DNA from 2 places in the Ensifer sp. Root558 genome. Region 2 is predicted to be linked to the other one. Evidence: predicted binding sites of a transcription regulator. Region 2 holds the regulator's gene; the other holds the start of a gene.
The links. The regulator LexA, encoded in region 2, represses DNA repair genes until DNA is damaged. The targets are predictions, from matches to a motif close to TGTTCNNNNTGTGTTCNG.

Region 1: ASD63_RS28850 (DUF763 domain-containing protein) is a predicted target of LexA. The motif match lies at 2,198-2,215, and genes of this name have one in related genera.

Annotation. Positions count from the first base shown of each region.
Region 1 is NZ_LMGC01000035.1:514,097-518,699, reverse strand. Features, by position in the region: gene ASD63_RS28855 (phosphotransferase) at 74-865, shown strand; gene ASD63_RS34620 (hypothetical protein) at 1,084-1,974, shown strand; gene ASD63_RS28850 (DUF763 domain-containing protein) at 2,257-3,549, shown strand; gene ASD63_RS28845 (hypothetical protein) at 3,632-4,129, opposite strand; gene ASD63_RS28840 (hypothetical protein) at 4,289-4,537, opposite strand.
Region 2 is NZ_LMGC01000035.1:359,348-363,950, forward strand. Features, by position in the region: gene ASD63_RS28175 (hypothetical protein) at 1-116, shown strand, start outside; gene ASD63_RS28180 (thermonuclease family protein) at 328-1,062, shown strand; tRNA gene ASD63_RS28185 (tRNA-Cys) at 1,215-1,288, shown strand; gene ASD63_RS28190 (hypothetical protein) at 1,495-1,827, shown strand; gene lexA (transcriptional repressor LexA) at 1,916-2,638, opposite strand; gene ASD63_RS28200 (hypothetical protein) at 2,875-3,171, opposite strand; gene ASD63_RS28205 (hypothetical protein) at 3,495-4,127, shown strand; gene ASD63_RS28210 (hypothetical protein) at 4,246-4,603, shown strand, end outside.

The DNA.
Region 1 (4,603 bases), 150 kb from region 2:
TGAGAGGGAAGTCGACGCCACTCGTGGCGGTACCGATGCGATGCCCCTTCAGAGGATCGTTGCGGAACTTGGCTTGCCATCCGAGCCTCCGGCTCTCCTGATCGGCTCGGGGCAGAACTCGGTGGCCTACGAGCTTGACGGCAGGATCCTTCGATTACCGCGTCATTGCGGCGCTGAACGCGACCTGGTGCGCGAAGCCGCGGCGCTTCGCGCGGTGCGGCCGCTTCTCCCGGTGCCGGTACCTGATCTTAAGGTGCGCCGCATCGACGGCCAATTCGTCTCGCTGCACGCCAAGATCTTGGGCGAACCGCTTTCGGACCTGACCGGCTTGAGGATAGGCGCACAGAGGGTTTTGGCCGCGGATCTTGCCGCCTTTCTAAAGGCTCTGCATTCGCTCCCCATCGACAGCGTGGAGGCCGAGCCTGCCGAGGCGTCTTCATCCGAGTGGAATGGCCTTTTGGCGCAATGCGAAGCAGTGGCCTTTCCTCTGCTTTCGCCTGATGTCGTCACCGCTCTGCGGAAGCGCTTTTCCGACTTTTTAGCGACCTGCGACGCGCTTCCGCAGTGCCTTATTCACGGGGATTTTGGGACCGGAAACATTCTCGTCGATCGCGGCAGACTTTCAGGCGTCATCGATTTCTCCGGCTGCGGCCTCGGCGACCCAGCTTACGATTTTGCGAGCCTCGCGGCAGGGCTTGGTGACCCGTTCGTCGACCTGGTGCTCGCGCACTTTTCCCCAGACACGGCGGCAAGGGATCGTATGGGTTTCTATCGAATGACCTTTCCGCTTCTCGACATTCTGTACGGCGTCGAAAACCGCGACCCGGAGACAGTCCGCGCGGGCGTGCACGCCTTTGCGGCGTAGTCCGATCATCCTCTCACCGGGATTTGCTTCGGCCCACCTCATCCGAACGCGGTTCGATGTCCGCCATTGGGCGCGATGTGGACTTCGCGCCTCGGTTGACAGCATCGAAAAAAGCCGTTCGGCTCTCGTTTTTTTGCGCAATCGGGGAACAGCGGGCCAAGCCTATTCGTTGAATGAGACGGGAAAATGTGTCGGAACGAGGAGGGGTTCGCGAAGCGATGTCGGGTGAGCCATCAAATCGCCCCGGTGCGTATATTTCGTTTCCCTACGACCGAACCATGCTGGGAGAGTTTCGGCGTGCTTTTCCCCCGGCCAGATGGAGCGACGATAGGCGCAATTGGTTTATTCCGGGCAAGACTGCCGACCGCCGGTTTACCAGATGGATGGACGGCCAATTGTCGGAACGGGATCCGTTCGGTGAAGCAAAGGGCAGGGACGCTTACGACTTCGATCCCATCGGCAGCCCGTATCTGGAGGCAGGCGATGACCTTTGCCTGCTAACACCTTTCTCCCGCACCATCGTTGAGGAATTGCGACAGGTGCCGTGGGCGCATTGGGATGACAATTCCAGGACGTGGCATGTTCCGTTCCGCTCCTACGAGGAATTGCGGAAACGGTGGCCTGTGATCGAAGCGGCCGCCCGCCGCAATGAACCGGATGCACGAAAGCAACGTCGACTTGCGTCGCGGGGGTCCGCCGAGGAACTGGAAGCGAGAAGTCGCAGCGTCGAACGAAGAAGACGACGATACCCTGTTCCTGCGGCTTTTCCACCGCGGCTCGGGCGTGCCGTCTCCACTGAAACTTACGGCGTCATAATATTCATCGGGGTTTCACAGGAGATTGTCCCTCGAACTTTCTCCTGCTCGTATCCATTCATGAACAATAGCCTGATGGAGTTTGTCTGGGCCTCCTGGCGGCCCGCAACACTGTCGGAATTGGTCTCTGTATGGCCGGCACGCACCGGTCCCGATCATCGAAGCGGCTGGTGGCTTCCAGATCTGGAGGAACTGCGGGTTTCCAGGAAGCACGCCCGAACTCGAGAGCGCCGGCGCGCGGCATCCAGCTCCCATCGGGCGATTGCCGACGCGGGACGACCAAAGGCACATTGATCGCTTTTGAAGCTGCGTCATCTACAATTGCGGGAGGCAAGACGCAGCAGAGGGTGCACGATCCATGGGAGATGGAGAGCAGGCAGAAGGCCATTCTCCGCTGACACGCCACACGATATTGCCGAAATCGTCGGGAACCAGAAGACTACCCCTCTTGTCGATCGCCACGCAACGGCGCCTTCCAACCACAAAATAGCACGGGTTGCGACTTGTTCCCGGCGGTAGGAACGTTTGAAGAACTTTCCCCTGTCACAATGCCTGTAAGCGGCCTATAAGACACGAATGGTTCAGCGAGCTGGAAGTGCAGATCTCCCTCTTCATGGCGGCAGGGTTCCCCCGTGGCTCGGCGATCGCATGACGAAGCTCGGGACGATCATCGCCGAAGCCATCGTCATCGAATACGGCCGTGACGAGTTTCTGCGCCGTCTGGCCCATCCTTTCTGGTTCCAGTCCTTCGGCTGCGTCATGGGCATGGATTGGCACTCATCCGGCATCACCACCAGCGTCATCGGCGCTCTCAAGCGCGGTCTCGCTCCTCGTTCGCGGGATCTCGGGATAAGCGTCTGCGGCGGTCGCGGACGACATTCGCGGCAGACGCCAGACGAACTGATCGCCATCGGCAACCGCGTCGGCATCGATGGTGCCGGCCTTGCGGCCACCAGCCGGCTTGTTGCAAAGGTCGATAGTGCCGCGGTCCAGGACGGCTTCGACCTCTACCTGCACGGTTTCATCGTCGCTGACGATGGCAAATGGGTGGTGGTACAGCAAGGCATGAACGGCGATAAACGCCAGGCCCGGCGCTATCATTGGTTGTCGGAGGGCGTTTCCAGCTTCGTCGACTCTCCCCATGCGGCGATCGAGGGAAAAGGTCAGGGGGAAATCGTCAATCTCGCAGACAGACGGGCTGCCGCATCACGCCACGGGCAGCTTGAGCTTTTGGCATCGCTTGGGCCTGACCGAATTGTCCGGGAAGTCGTCGCTCTGGATCCAAAGGTTAAACCGAAGGAGGCCGATCAGCCGTTGCTCCCACATCTCGTGATGCCGGCACATCACGACGTACGGGAGGAAAACGTCAACATGCGACGGCTGCATGCGACACTTTCTGCGGCTGCCGATCGCGGGCCGGAAGATTTCGAGCAGCTTTTGATGGTTCCGGGCGTCGGTGCCCGTACGGTCAACGCGCTCGCGATGGTGGCTGAAGTCGTTCATGGCGCGCCTTGCCGTTTCGCCGATCCGGCGCGGTTTTCGCTTGCGCACGGTGGCAAGGACCGCCATCCGTTTCCCGTGCCCCTCAAGGTGTACGACCACACGATCGCCGTCATGCGATCGGCCGTGACGAAAGCGCGGCTCGGACTTGGCGAGGAACTGGAGGCGCTGAAGCGTCTTGACGACCAGGCACGGCAGCTTGAAAGATACGCCACCGGCCCGGACCTTAAGGAAATTGTTGCCGGAGAGTTTCGCCACTCGCCCGAATGGGGCGGTCGCAGTGTGTTTGGATGGGAGGAGACTGGCGGATCGGCCGAGCAGAAGTCGCTGGAACCGACGCCGTCGAACGCTCACCGTCAGGCACGCTAGAAAATCGAGTGGCCGGCGCTGGTTCAGCGAGGTGAGCTTCAGCCGAGGGGCAGGAGCGAGATATTCCTTGGGGAAGGATGCCTTAGCCGATCTTCTCTCCCACCTCCAATAGATAAGCATCATAGCCGAACAACAAATCCTGGCTCAGGTCCTTGCCGTCGAACCGCGCTATAAAGTCGTCAAGGTCGGCCTGACGCGAGAAGCCCATCGCCATGGCAGACATGCTTTCGATGTCGCCCTCCTCGTCCTCGTAAGTCGCGCTCATTTCCAGGACACCCAACCGATCGAAGTTCGCTTGCATGTGGAATGAAAGCCAGACCAGGTATTCCAGCGGGTAGCCGGGATTCCTCCCGTATGTCACCACAAAGGGATAAGCTGAACGGAACCGGCTGGCCAGAACTTCGCCATCGGTGGCAAAGACGAGCAGATCGCTATCCTCATCGAGGTTGTGAAGTTCGATTGTCAAATCATGCTTGCGCAACGCAACGTAGCCGCCAAGTTGGTCCCACGGCAAGGAAGTCAAGATGATCTCGCGCCATCGTGTGATGGCGACATCGAGATCGGTGCGGACCAAGAACATGAAGAAACCCTACAGCGTCACGACACAATCAAGAGCTTTCAGACTTGCATAGTGCACGCTGTAGTCAATCGATATTAGCGCCGCCTAAATTCATGGTAACGAGGGAGTTATCATGATTTGAGAGGCGCCGGCGAACATCAGCTTCGCCGGCTGGCGGATCTATCGCCAGTATCCCCGCCCGGTATCGACCGATGACCGTCCCACGACGTAGCCGATGGTAAAGGCGAGAGCGCCGATCAGCAATCCGAGAGTGGTCGCGGTGTGAGGATGATCTGCTGCGGCAGTCGCGACAGCGCTCGTCTCTCTCTTCACTGCTTCGGTGGCTGTCTGCGCAGCTTTGCGAACGCCAGCGAGAGGTTCTTCGGGTGTGCCGGTAAAGCCGGCTTTTAGATCGTCGTCTTTGGCCATCGCCTTCTTCTCCTATCGCGTATGCAGGAGAAACCGAGGACAGCGCCATCGGTTCCGAATCCTTGG
Region 2 (4,603 bases):
CGTTGGGCCTGATCGTGCTTTCCCACGACATTCCCTCGGTTCGCCGCCGCCGTCGTCGTCTGGCCGTCTGGTGGGCGCGCTGGCGCGGGAAGGCCAACTCGTCGAACGGCTCCTGAGGCGGACGCCGATTTAACGATCTTGTTGTCGAGGGCAGGGCGGTCGGCAGTTTTGGCCGTCCCGTAGCAATTCCGAATCTCTCAACAAGGGCCGTGGCCGCGCAGGCGAATGACCGGTTCCTGGCGGTCTTCCCCTCTGTTGGGGTGCCCTCGAAAACTTTTCGGCAACCCATCAAACGCATAATGCGGTCTCGAATCAGGATGGGGACCGATGGCCAAAGCCACTACGAAACGTCGACGCCGCAGTTCGGGCCGAAGCACCAGCAAACAGGGCGGCATGGCGCCGTGGTATCTGGCCGCAGCGCTCACCCTTGGCGGCGTCATGGCCTACGACCATCGCGCCGAGTTGCGGCACTGGCCGGTGGTTTCCGATGTCATGGCCTTTGCATCGCGATCGGAAACGAAGCCGAAGCCTCAGCGCGCGGTTCCTGAAGCGCAGGAGCGCGTTGCCCAGCAGGCGGATAGGCACAAACCGAATCCGAAGCCCAACCCGGCGACGAAGGTTGCCCTGGCCGCCCCGGTGCCGTCGGTGAATGTCGGCGTCACGCCGCCAACCCCTCTCGTGCGGCCGAATGAAGAGGTGAAGACGGCATCCATCCGTACCGATCAGTTCTATTTTTGCGGCATTCGCAACGACAACTGCGTGATCGATGGCGCGACCTTCGTCTTCCATGGCGAGACGATCCGCGTCGCCGATGTCGATGCGCCGCGAATCCGCCAGGCAAGCTGCGACAAGGAGCGTTCGCGCGGCTTCTACGCCAAGCAGCGCCTGCGCGAATTGCTGAATGCAGGCGACTTCAGGCTGATCTCGGCGGGAGGGCGATCAGATGCCAAGGCCGGCGAGAAACTGCGCCTGGTCACCCGCGGTGACCAATCTCTTGGACGTGTACTCGTTTCCGAGGGGCTCGTGCGGCCGTGGGAAGGGCGCCCGACGCCCTGGTGCTGAGATCAGCTGGGAGACGATCGGCGGACATCGTCGATCGTTCTGTGGAAAGTATCCGTCCTGCAAATCGACGGCGCGTTTTTCAGAAAATGCCTCTTGCGGTTTTTCTGCAATCATTCTAAATCCGCGCCAACGCTTGGTTATCCGAGCTGTGAGGCCTCGTGGCGGAGTGGTGACGCAGAGGACTGCAAATCCTTGTACCCCGGTTCAATTCCGGGCGAGGCCTCCAATAATCTCACCTCGTTAAATTTGGTTTGGCGTTCTGCCTTAGGGCAGCGCGGTAAAATTCGCGACACGTCCGCGCAAGCCACGTCGCCTATGCCTCCGTCGGATCTTATCGCTTCGGTGAATTCGGTAGAGGGGGAACGATGACTCCGCTGAGATCAACCGTATCGGTAGCGTCCGTCAACATTAAGAACGGAGGCAATGGCATCAATGAAAAAGAGACTGATCCTGACGGCGTTGGCGTGTTTTGCGGCGACCGCTATGGAGGCGCGCGCGGACGACCTGGTTTTCCAGCTGAAGAACAACACCGGCGCGGTACTGACGAATTTCTATACGTCGCCGGTCGGCGTCAATGAATGGGAAGACGATGTTTTCGGTCGGCAGGTCCTGAACCCCGGCGAGAGCATGGAGATCACCATTGCCGACGGGCGGGACGTCTGCAAATACGACATGCGATTCGAATTCGAGGAAGGCTCGGCCCTCGATACGACCGAGGACACGCAGGATCTCTGCGAACTCGGCGAATACACGATCCACGAATAAGCGATCTGGATTTCAGGTCGCCTTAAACGGAAAGAGCCTCGCCACTTTCAGTGGCGAGGCTCTTTTGATTCGGCGTTCTGCCTGGAATTCAATGGTAGCGGCGGATCAGCCCGACGAGCTTGCCCTGGATCTTCACGCGATCCGGTCCGAAAATGCGCGTCTCGTAGGCGGGGTTGGCCGCTTCGAGCGCAATCGACGCGCCCTTGCGACGGAAGCGCTTCAGCGTCGCTTCCTCGTCGTCCACGAGCGCCACGATGATGTCGCCGGGATTGGCCGAGTTGCCGTTGCGGATGATCACCGTGTCGCCATCGAAGATGCCGGCCTCGATCATCGAATCGCCCTTTACTTCGAGGGCGTAATGCTCGCCGCTGCCGATCATGTCGAGCGGAACGGTAATGTCATGGGTGTTGTTCTGGATCGCCGAGATCGGCACGCCGGCAGCGATGCGCCCCATCACCGGGACGGAAACAGACGTGCTTTCGGCGACCGGCGCCGGCTTCGGCGTGGCAGGAGCGGCGGCCGGCGGCTTTCCGAGGCTGCCCTCGATCACGCTCGGCGAGAAGCCCCTGCGCGGCTGTTGCTGGCCGGCGGCGTAGGCTTCCGGAAGCTTGATGACTTCGAGCGCGCGCGCCCGGTTCGGCAACCGGCGAATGAACCCGCGTTCTTCGAGCGCCGTGATCAAACGGTGAATGCCGGACTTCGACGCAAGGTCGAGCGCATCCTTCATTTCATCGAAAGACGGCGGTACGCCCGACTCCTTCATGCGTTCGTGGATGAACAGAAGCAATTCCTGTTGCTTGCGGGTCAGCATGGCACGTCGCTCCAGAGGCGTGAAACAAATCAAGAACAGACACTATCTGTTCCATATGTGTTCCGCAAGTGCCTAAAATTCCGTGAATTCAGGCAATTGGCTGCTTCTGTGGGGGGCGATTGGTCACTTTTGCGGGAGCGGGGCGGTTTTCGGCGACGGTTGCGTCCCAAAACAGCGCCGGGCAGGTCAATCGCGCGCGTGATTCGAACGAATCGCGGCTCTCTTCGCGGAGAGACTTAAGTCGCTTGCGAGGCCGAGCAGGCGTCTTCGAACTCCTTCACCGTTTCGGCGCTGTTGTCTTCCGGAAGCACTGCGTCGGCCGCATCGGTCGCAACGGGCGTATCGCCGTCATAAACGAAGGACTGGATGTAGAAGGCGAGCGCGCCCTTCCAAACATTGCGTCCATCGATCTGATGGCACGGCACGGCCCGTTCGAAATCGGTCTGGAGTTCATCCACCGTCGCGGCACTGAGCTTGACGTCAGGCATATTGGGCGATGCGACTATCGAAGCGAGAAGCAGGGCGGCAAGCACGGTGATCGTCCACTTGATGAAGGGGTGGGACTACGGGTTGGTAAACGATGTGAACCGCGCTTTCGTTCCGAAGTCCAGCAAGCATGGCGATCACTCTGCCATGTTCAACAGCTCTTTGCCCGCAGGCTGTGGCTGATTTGCGCCAGCCGCTCGATCTCAACCTCGTCTCGGCCGTTCTTCATGGACCGGCGCGGAGAATGCATCGGAGCTGCCAGCTTTCGCATCGGGCCTGGGGCGCGCAAAAATCCCTGCGGGGAAGGGCCTTCACCGTCTCGACAGGCCTCTAAAAAAAGATAACTTTGCGTGGAAAGTGGGGTGGTTGCATGCATAGATTGTCGTTGGTGGTGCTCGGCCTGTTGCTCACGGCTGGAGCGGCGTCTGCCGAAGAAGGGCGTTCGAATATCTGGAAACGGATCAACGCCTGGACGGTGGGATCCGATCGCTCCCTGGGCGGCTCGTGTTACGCGGCGACGAGCTATGACGCCGGCGCTATCCTTCGTATCGGCTTTTATCCGCGGGGATCGACGAACCTGGCGTTTCTTTCGATCGGCAATGCCGAATGGAAGTCCATCGAGCCGCAGCGGGAATACGATGTTGCCTTGCAGCTCGACCGTGGTCGTCAGTGGCCGGCCGTTGCGTTCGGTGTTGATCTGACCGGCGCCAGGGCCCTTGTCGTCAACTTTTCCAACACCGACTTCTTTACCGAATTCGTTCGCAAGAACACCTTGGCGCTGGCCTTCGAGGGGCGCGTCGTCGCGAGCCTCAGCCTGCGTGATTCGATGAAGGCGGTAAGCGAGATGTTCAAGTGCCAGGAGGCGGTGAGCGCCTTGATCCCGAATGGCGGTCAGGGAGCGGCGAACGATCCCTTTGCGGGTGCCGGTGGCAATGCGCCGAACAACGATCCCTTTGCCGGCGGCGGCCAGACCAAGTCGTCGAAAGATCCTTTCGCCATGTGATGGGCGCGTCCGCTTGCCGCAGAGAGGTGAATATTCCTAAAATATTGCCTGGGATCGGCTAGGTACCCTCGACAGTGACGGGGGGACCTATCAAAATGCGGGCAAACGGGGGTTTTGCATGCGTAGATTGCTGGTCGGATTGGTAAGCTGTCTGATCGCCGCGGGATCGGCCGCGGCTGAGGAGTCCGAAATCATCAAGTGGAAGGATGTCGACGGCTGGACCGTTGCTTCCGACACCTCGATGGAGGGCTCCTGCTTCATCTCATCGGTATTCGACGGCGGGGTCACCTTGCGCCTTGGGTTCTATCCCAAGGGCTCCGAGTCGCCGCTCTATATGAGCTTCGCCAGCGACGACTGGAGGTCGCTCGAGGTCGGCAAAGAGTACGACCTGACCTTCCGCTTCGACAAGACCGATCCCTGGAGCGCTTCGGCGACCGCTGCCGGTGATGCGAGCGGAAAGTTTCTGTTCGTGAACG